3 regions of the Flavobacterium anhuiense genome follow, and region 1 is predicted to be linked to each of the others. Evidence: riboswitches for the same ligand, from Rfam matches in the RefSeq annotation. Region 1 holds a riboswitch; each other region holds the start of a gene.
The links. Region 1 has a riboswitch for S-adenosylmethionine ahead of BB050_RS13755 (TlpA disulfide reductase family protein). Riboswitches for the same ligand answer to the same signal wherever they lie in the genome.
Positions count from the first base shown of each region.

Region 2: another riboswitch for S-adenosylmethionine. It lies ahead of BB050_RS05530 (alpha/beta fold hydrolase); the one in region 1 lies ahead of BB050_RS13755 (TlpA disulfide reductase family protein).
Region 3: another riboswitch for S-adenosylmethionine. It lies ahead of BB050_RS05445 (homocysteine S-methyltransferase family protein); the one in region 1 lies ahead of BB050_RS13755 (TlpA disulfide reductase family protein).

Region 1 covers NZ_CP016907.1:3,137,214-3,140,496, forward strand. Annotated here, with positions in the region: gene BB050_RS13745 (PAS domain-containing sensor histidine kinase) at 1-749, shown strand, start outside; gene BB050_RS13750 (response regulator) at 752-1,201, shown strand; SAM riboswitch class I at 1,424-1,524, shown strand; gene BB050_RS13755 (TlpA disulfide reductase family protein) at 1,764-2,753, shown strand; gene BB050_RS13760 (aminotransferase class V-fold PLP-dependent enzyme) at 2,847-3,283, shown strand, end outside.
Region 2 covers NZ_CP016907.1:1,314,038-1,317,320, forward strand. Annotated here, with positions in the region: gene thrA (bifunctional aspartate kinase/homoserine dehydrogenase I) at 1-490, opposite strand, end outside; gene BB050_RS05530 (alpha/beta fold hydrolase) at 493-1,482, opposite strand; SAM riboswitch class I at 1,555-1,662, opposite strand; gene BB050_RS05535 (hypothetical protein) at 1,853-2,068, opposite strand; gene BB050_RS05540 (homoserine dehydrogenase family protein) at 2,704-3,283, opposite strand, start outside.
Region 3 covers NZ_CP016907.1:1,295,484-1,298,766, reverse strand. Annotated here, with positions in the region: gene BB050_RS05455 (NAD(P)/FAD-dependent oxidoreductase) at 1-245, shown strand, start outside; gene BB050_RS05450 (hypothetical protein) at 368-1,186, shown strand; gene BB050_RS22210 (hypothetical protein) at 1,193-1,318, shown strand; SAM riboswitch class I at 1,452-1,567, shown strand; gene BB050_RS05445 (homocysteine S-methyltransferase family protein) at 1,893-2,897, shown strand; gene BB050_RS05440 (hypothetical protein) at 2,939-3,283, shown strand, end outside.

The sequences.
Region 1 (3,283 bases):
AGCTGGAAATTTTGGTGGCGGACCGTACCAAAGAACTCCAGCGTTCTAATGATGATTTACAGCAATTTGCTCATGTCGCTTCTCACGATTTAAAAGAGCCTGTTAGGAAAATAAAAACATTTGTAAGCCGTTTGGAAGACCATCTTGAAAATAAGCTCGACGAATCGGCAACGAGATATATTGAAAGAATCCATGTAGCGGCAGACCGCATGTTTACTATGATTGACGGTGTACTTGCCTATTCTAAAATCAATGCCGACTCGCAGAAAGCAACAATAGTTGATCTTAACGAAGTCATCAAAAATATAGAAACCGATCTGGAAATTTCACTACAAAGAACAGGCGGAAATATTTATTATCAAGGACTTCCTGTTATTGAAGGAGCTTCTGTGCTGCTTTATCAATTGTTTTATAATCTGATAAACAATTCGATTAAATTTGCTAAAGAAAATGTTCCGCCGCAGATTGCCATTAATGCAGAAGAAAAATTTGAAGACGGTAAAAGAATAGCTGTAATTACGGTACGAGACAACGGAATCGGATTTGACCCCGATCAGACGGGACGTATTTTTGAAACTTTTACCCGATTAAATTCTAAAGACCGTTATGAAGGAACTGGCTTAGGGTTGTCGCTTTGTAAAAAAATAGCGGAACGTCACGGAGGCAGCATTACAGCAAATGGAATTGTGGATAAAGGAGCTGTTTTTACAATTATGTTGCCATTTGAACAAACAGAAAAAGACATTTAAGCATGAGTAAGAAAATAATTTTATTAGCCGATGATGACAGGGACGACGCAGAAATGTTTTGCGAAGCGTTGGCTGATATAGATGAAAGTATTATTTGTCATTGTGCAGAAAATGGGGATCAAGCATTGAAAATGCTAAATAGTCATGATAAAATACCTGAAGTTGTCTTTTTAGATTTAAATATGCCTATTATGAATGGATGGGAATGTCTGAAACGATTAAAATCGGAAGAGCGTTATAAAGATATTCCGGTAATTATGATTTCTACTTCTTCACACAAAAATGATATGGAAGCTGCTGGCAACCTTGGTGCATTCTGTTATTTTGTGAAGCCAAATAATTTCAACGATCTAAAACAAGTGTTGGGACTGATTACCTCAAATCTTGAAAACGGATTAAAAGAACCGCTTTCCAATCTGGAAAAGAACCAATACCTGCATCTTTTTCTTTAGAATTTAAAAATACTTTTCAATTCAGATTTTAAAAACGTATGAATTTCTTTTATAAATAAGAATTTCAAAACAATGTATTTGTATTTTTTAATTATTTGATTATGAGTGCTTTGTTTTCTTCTTAAAAACGCTTTTTCAATTAATTTTAAAAAAACTCAACTTAAACTTGACTAATTCGGTAGAATTAATATATATTTGTATCGAAGAAAATTTATAACATGATACTTATCCAGAAAGACTGAGGGAATAGGCCCAATGAAGTCTTAGCAACCTGTTGCCGAATAAGGTGCTAAATCCTTCCGCTACAAGCGGGCAGATAAGAAAGATTTCTCCGTAAATCTGTTTAAGATCATCTAACCAAATCTTTATTAATATGAAAGCTGAATCAATTGTATATGTCGGTTATGAGCTCTTGAATTCCATTTTTGAAGAAAACGCCTTTGCTTTTTTCTAAATGCTAAAACAATAGTTTATTCTAGATTCTCTTTGTAAAATAAAATACTGCCAATGACTTCTGACATTGGCCTGAAATTCTTTTGTCTAATCTTAAAACTAAAAAAAAATGAAAAAAATACTATTAGGTTTCGCTTTATTTCTTGGAGCTCTTCAAACTCAGGCTCAGGAAAATAATTTACAATTGAAAGGAACGGTTGCCGATACTGTAACGCAATACGTTTACTTGCAAAAGTTTCACAATAAGATGTTTACCACGATTGATTCGGCAAAAGTAAAAGACGGTAATTTCAGTTTTAAAACGAAAGTAAAAACGCCAGATTTATACGGATTAAGCGTAAATACAGAAAGCTCGCCATTGTATATTTTTCTAGAAAAAAATCCGATTACAGTAAAACTGAGTCCGAAGAAATATTACACAACATCTGTGGTTGAAGGTTCTGCTTCTCAGGATTTGTTTGAAGCCTATAAAAAGAGCAAAGATGTAGAAATCAGTAAATTCATAACAGAAAATCCAAAATCTATTGTTTCTGCTTATGTATTGTACAGAAACTGGTCTTACAGATTAACACCTGAACAGATTACACAAAATATTGCTTTGCTAGATAAAAGTCTTCAAAGTACTACTTACGTGAAAGAATTAAAAGAACTGGCTATTGTTTTAGACGGATTATCGGTAGGTAAAAAAGCCCCAGATTTTACAGCCAATGATCCAGAAGGAAAGCCAGTTCGACTTTATGATAACTTAAAAGGCTATACTTTAATTGATTTTTGGGCTTCATGGTGCGGACCTTGCCGAAGAGAGAATCCAAATATTGTTGCGGCTTACAAAGAATTTCATGACAAAGGATTCAATATTGTCGCAATTTCTTTGGATAAAAAGAAAGAAAATTGGCTTAAAGGAATTAAAGACGATAATTTAACCTGGACGCATGTTTCTGATTTGCTTTTCTGGAACAGTGCAGTTGCCAAATTATATGGTGTAAGAGCCATTCCTGGAAATTATTTGGTGGATCCTAAAGGAGTAATCGTTGCGAAAAACCTGTATGGAGAAGAATTGCAATCTACATTGAAAAGACTTTTAGAAAATAAAATTTAAAAAAGAAAAGCGCAATCTTGTCTTTCAGATGAATGATAAGATTGATAAGAAATACAAAAAATACAATATTAGTTAATTTAAAATGACAAGGATATGAATGCTATTGAGCCAACAACAAAACCAACAGAACCTGAGTGTTACTTTTCTAAATTTAGAGAAAATACAGTAGGAATTGACCATACTTTCGAATCGGTTTACGGAGAACAGAATCTAGTTTATGCAGACTGGGTTGCCAGCGGAAGGTTATACGCCCCGATCGAAGATATCATGCTCAATAAAATTGGTCCCATGATTGCCAATACGCATTCACTTTCAAGTCAGACAGGAAAAACTTCTACTTACGCCTATCAGCATGCGAGAGATATTATTAAAAAATCGGTAAATGCCAGCCCATCAGACGTTTTGGTTACTACTGGGAGCGGTATGACGGCTGCTTTATCAAAATTGCAGCGTATCATGGCGCTTCGAACAAAAGCTGAAGAAGATAAACCAGTGGTTTTCATCACACACATGGAGCATCATTCCAATCA
Region 2 (3,283 bases), 1.8 Mb from region 1:
AATTGACTACGTTTTTCTTTGAAAGCTGTTCTAATGGCTGTGCATCACCAAATTTAGAATCTGTTTTCAATAATTCTCTTGTATCTACAAAATTGGCTGGAATTCCTTTTTCTAGTAAAATAGCCGTCAATAATTTAGCCGAAAGCAATTCGCCTTTTGACAAAATCTGATCTTTGATTTTTTTGCTGTAATCGCCAATTAAGCTAACACCTTCAAAAAGTTTATCTAAAACATTAAACTCTTCAGACAAATCAACTTGCGGATAATCTGATATTTGATATTTTTTAAAATTCTCTAATAATTCTTTATAACTGCCATTTTTAGCAGCAATGCTTAAGATAAATTCAAGCTCATCTGTCGCATTTCCACGTGCAGAAACGACAACGGCAATTTTTTCGCCTTGATTTACTTTATCTGAAATGATTGAAACAACTTTGTTAAGTCCTTCTCCGTTTGCTAATGATTTACCTCCAAATTTTAATACTTTCATTTTTATTTCTTTATTGTTTCTGCCTTAAAAATGTCGGCAAGTAAATGATCTAATTGTTTGTACTCGATTAAAAAAGCGTCATGTCCGTGAACCGAATCAATTTCGCTGTAGAAAACATTGTCTTTAAACTTCTTCAATTCTTCATAGGTTTCTACGTTTTCTTTTGCCGTAAAAAACAAATCTGAATTGATTCCGATAATATGAATTGAGGCTTTTGTTTTGGACAACAAGTTTTCAAAACTTTCACTATTTCTAGTAATATCAATTGTTTTAAGCAATTGATTCATTAATTTATAAGAAGACAATTGGAATCTTTTCTGCAATTTTTTACCATGATGAGCCAACCAGCTTTCGATATTAAAAATCAAAAGATCTTGATTGATTGTTCTTTGGAATTTCTCTTTGAATGATTCTGGCGAACGATAACAAAGCATGGCATGAATTCTGGCATCTTCGATTGGTTTTGAAGAATTGTTTAGAATTTGTTCTTGAAGAAAACAATTGGCAATAAGCCAGTCGGTAGATTTCCAGTCACTCGCGATCGGAATAAGGTTTTCTGTTATATTAGGTTCTAAAGCTAAGATTTCCCAAGCAATTCCTCCTCCTACAGAGCCTCCGATAACTGCAAAAAGCTTTTCAATATGTAAAGCTTTTACAGCTTCAATAAAGATTCTCGCGACATCTCTGGCTGTAAAGTCAAGATAATTTTCAATTAAAAAAGAATTGCTTCCATTTCCAGGAACATCAAAGGCTAAAATGGTATAAACAGCAGTATCTATGGTTTTACCTTCGCCAATTAAGTCATTCCACCAGCCGTTTTCTCCAGTTACTTGCGCATTTCCTGTTAAGGCGTGATTAACCAATACAATTGGCGCACTATGCAAAGGCTGTCCTGCCAATGTAAAGTGCAAAGGTATAGAACGGTAAGCTGCACCACTTTCTGTGATGAAATCTTTAATTATAATAGGGTTTGGTATATTTTCCAATTTCAAATCTATTGTATTATCTGATTTGTATATGGAAATATTAGAAAGAAAAACTAGGTTTAACTAGAAAAAATCTTGTTGTTATCTTTCCACGTTTGGCGTGGTAGAATGTAGCACCTTCTTCGTTTTACCGAAGGGTTGCTAAGGCTTCATCGGGTCTAATCCCTCGTCCTTTCTTTATAACATTTCAATACGTGTTTGAACTTAACGGTGCAAATTAACTACTAATTTCTCTAACAAACAAATTTTATCTAAAAGTGTTTGTTAAATTTCTGAAACTTACTTTAGCAAAAACTATTATACGCAAAAATTTACCGAACAAAAATGCCCAGTAAAATTAAGCAGGTTTTACCCTAAATTTATGATGCTTTTCTGTTTAGATAAAAAGCGTTTCATTTTCTTTTGAATACATCAAAAACAATAAAGAGTTCGGCGCTTTTTTTCCAGTTGCCTTACCTTCCTCTGCGATTCCAGACTCAGTTATTCCGAATCTTGGATGAGCCAATTCGTTTGTTGGCGGCGGATTATTTTTTCTCGTCCTTCTGTTTTTCAAATTTGAAATTTTTTCTGCTAAGTAGTTCAATGTGCTCATGATATTAAGTTTTAGTTAAGTTGTGTTTTATAATCTTTATTTCTCGTTTATCTTTTTGTTAAATCGCTTTCTGGAATAAAAAAACCCTTTTGGATTTTTCAGATACCAAAAGGGTTTAAGTTTTTACACTCACGTATACTTTTAGTATCAACAGACGTATGCGCAAATAAGCGCGACAGAAAACATCTTGTTCATCTGTAAGGATTTATTCATCTGTGATTTATATTGTTTATTTAAATTCTGCATTTGTATTAAATTAAAAAGCCTCCCAAAATTTCTCGGGAGGCTCTTACTATATTATTATTGTATTCTTACAATTTTTTAAGCAATAGACACCCCAGCCTCGGTCTTAACCGAAATGGCACAAAACATTTTGTTGACTTTTAAGTTCATTTGATTTCTAGTAGTTTTTGGGTATAACAAATATGCAATTATTTTTTTTATTACACAAATTAAATTCAAGAATTTAATTACAAAAATCGTTAAAAATCAATTTTTTAACGTCAAAAAACATCTTACAAAAACGAAAACGAAATAATACAGGTAAAAAACTTACAAAACAAACTCGTTTTTCTTAATAATTCCATTTGACAAATCAGTTTATCAAAGAACCTTTTTCTTTTTCGGCTAAAAAATTATAGCCAGACTGCTTCCTTAGTCCTAATTCGTTCCACTATTTTTAGGATATCAGTTATAATTCCTCTCGAAATTGCTTGTTTACATGGCGGAGCACTTTGAATTACGATTGGAATATCGGAGTAAGATTTGGTATAAATTTCAAAAATAGTGTCGGAACCTTTCAACTGCCCGATTGGAGAGGCTATTGGTTCCGAAATTAATTTGGCTTCTAATGTGCCTTTTTCTACATCAAACTCTCCTACATAACGGAGTACATGATTTTCTGCTTGAGTGATTTTGGCAATTTTAAATGATTTATCTACAGCCTCTTTATCGAGCACTCCATTTTTTTCCAAATGCTCTTCGGTTATAAAAGGTTTTATATTAATATCTGAGAGATCAAAATCTTTTCCTATTTCTCTGGCCAATATTAGAAGTTTTCTTGCAGTATCATTTCCAGACAAATCTTCTTTAAAATTTGATTTCATCAAACCTAAAAGACTCGCATCTTTTAAAACAGATGAAAACGAAACATCTTCAGATGAAAATCTATTAAAGACGTAACTCAGATTATCGGAAAAAACGCCTCGAATCTTT
Region 3 (3,283 bases), 1.8 Mb from region 1:
ATGCATTAGATTACCAAACTAACATTCCGGGAATCTTCGCAATTGGAGACGTAAATACATACCCAGGAAAATTAAAGTTAATCCTTTGCGGTTTCCACGAAGCCACTTTAATGTGTCAGGCCGCTTACCAAATCATCAATCCAGGTAAAAAATATGTATTGAAATATACAACAGTTTCTGGAGTTGATGGTTTCGACGGAACTCGTAAAGAAGCGCCAAAAGCTGTTGTGAAAGCGATTGTTTAATCTGAGGTGCTGAGGTTAAGATTTTTATATAGAAAGCTCAAACTTTATAGTTTGGGCTTTTTCTTTTTTAAAATGTAATGACTTAATCTATATCTTTAATCAAAAATTTATTTAAGGTGTAAATGAGAAACATAATACTTCTGATCTTAGTTTTTTCGAGTTTTGCAACAGGATGCCAAAAAACAAAAAAAGAACCAGTTAAAGCTAAAGTAAACATTTCTGAAAAAAAGGATACAACATGTCTGCCTCATTTGTATGACGATCCAAAACTTGAAAAAGAAAAAGTTCTTATTTATGCAGAAGAAGGTATTGATTCAGTATTAATTTCCAGAAATGAATTGAACAAAATTGAAAAGCTTTTTCCTGTATTTAAAGCCGAATTTCCTTCAGATCCAAATGAATCATATGCCGGTAAAGTATGGGAAAATTATATTAATCAGGATGGAAAAGAAGAATCTATTACATTTGGCAGTGAAGTTGGCAGAGATGATTTTTGTTTAATTTATGCCTATTATTTAAAGCAAAAAAATGGAGAAGCAAAATTCAAACTAGAAAGAGAAAAATTAATTAAATTATATAGAGCAATAAACGGACTTTATGAAGGATTAAATTATGGAGGAACTTATTTTGGCCATCAACATAAAAGATTAAATGCATCTGTAGAATATTCAATTTATAAATTAAAATTAAGGAAAGAATATTATGAAAAGAAATACAATTTTAAAAAGCAAAAAGATTTGTATATCAAAGCGTTGATGCAATATGTTTCAGATGAAGAAAGTCAGGATCCATACAATCAAGATGATCCTAGAGATGGCAAGGGAGAAGGAAGTAAAAGAGGAAAACGACTTCAAGAGAAAATCGATATTTTAGAAAAATTGATTACCAATTATTTCTATTTAAATCAGGTTCAAAATTTCGAAATAACATATTACAAATAATAAACTATGGAGGATTGGTTTGAAAATCTATCGAAAGAAGAAAGAGAAGAAATCGAAACTGGACTTATTCAGGCAGAAAATAATGAAGTCATAGAACATGAAGAAGTGATGAAAGTGTTCTTTAAAATATAAAACCGAAAAGGAATAAGTTTTAATGGAGAAACCTTAGAACCTTAGCATCTTAGTCCCTCAGAACCTTAAAAAAAAAAACATTTGCAAATCGAAACCCTATTTCATACCTTTGCACTGTTCTTAAAATTATTGTTAGTTATCACGAAAGGCGGAGGGACAGACCCAATGAAACCTTAGCAACCCTTTACCATAAAGAAGGTGCTAAATTCTACTTTTTACTAATTTTCAAGTATTAAAGATAGATAACACAAATACATTACAAGTATTTCTCAAAACTTTTCCAGACAACGTACAATATTTACCGAAGCAATTCAGTAGAAGGAGCGAATCATTGGCGCATTTTTGCAGTCAGTAGTTCCCGCTTTCGCCTATATCTCTCCATTTCATTGCGAGGATACCGGCTCAATCGGGGCTAATGAGCCAGCAATAGTGCACTTTTGGAAATAAAGTGAAAAAAGTATCCGAAGCAAAGCTAACAGGTTTTTTAAAACCTGTTAGGTTTAAACTTCACAATCATAATAAAAAAACTTAGCATCTTAGAACCTTAGTATCTCAGAAGCTAAAAAAAGAAGCCATGGCAATAACAATTCAAGAAGCAATAAAAAAAAATATCCTAATCCTTGACGGAGCAATGGGAACAATGTTGCAACGCTATAATTTCTCAGAAGAAGATTTCAGAGGAGAGCGTTTCAAAGATTTCCCATATCCGTTAAAAGGAAACAACGATTTACTATCTCTAACACAACCACAAGCAATCCGCGATGTACATGCCGCTTATTTTCAAGCAGGTGCTGACATTGTAGAAACCAATACCTTCTCCGGAACGACAATCGGTATGGCCGATTATCACATGGAAGATTTGGTTTACGAGTTAAACTACGAATCGGCAAAACTTGCACGCGAGGTTGCCGATGAGTTTACCGCAAAAAATCCAGAAAAACCACGTTTCGTAGCCGGTTCAATTGGCCCGACAAACCGTACAGCAAGTATGTCACCAGACGTAAACGATCCAGGTTACAGAGCTGTAACGTTCGACGATTTACGAATTGCGTACAAACAACAAGCAGAAGCTTTAATGGATGGTGGCTGTGATTTACTTTTAGTAGAAACCATCTTCGATACATTAAATGCAAAAGCGGCACTTTTTGCAATCGAAGAAGTAAAAGAAGAACGCAATCTTGATATTCCAATCATGGTTTCTGGAACAATTACCGATGCTTCAGGACGAACACTTTCGGGACAAACTGTTGAAGCGTTTTTGATTTCAGTTTCACATATTCCGTTATTAAGTGTAGGATTCAATTGCGCTCTTGGAGCCGATTTGTTGAAACCGTATTTGAAAACATTAGCACATAATACAAGCTTTAATGTTTCAGCGCATCCAAACGCAGGATTGCCAAATGCTTTCGGACAGTACGATGAAACGCCAGAACAAACACAAGCATTCATTAAAGAATATTTAGAGGATAATTTAATCAATATCATTGGCGGTTGTTGCGGAACAACTCCGGACCATATCCGATTAATGGCTGAGGTGGCGAAGGATTATAAGCCGAGAGTTGCGCCGGTCTTATCGTAATGATTTGGTAAATTTTAAAAATAATTTTTATAAAATTAAGTATGGAATTTCTGCTACATAGAGTTGTTCTAGATTCTTCATACGAAGAATTAATTCGAGCTTTTGCAGATTTTGAATTTTCTGAGGAATCTTATTATTGCGAAGGAAAAATAAAACAACAAAGTTCTGGATATTGCAAATATGGCGAAGTGAAAATTATTTTAGAAAATAAGGGAAATTGGGGCGGAGCTAAAACATTTAGTTGGGAAGTTGCAGATGATGAAATTCCAGTAGAATATCTAGATGTAATTGTTACAACGATAAAAACTATAGTTTACGATAGTAAAAAATCTTTCAAATTTAGAATTGTTGGTGGTTCTTATCATGTAGTTGATTCACATAGGAAA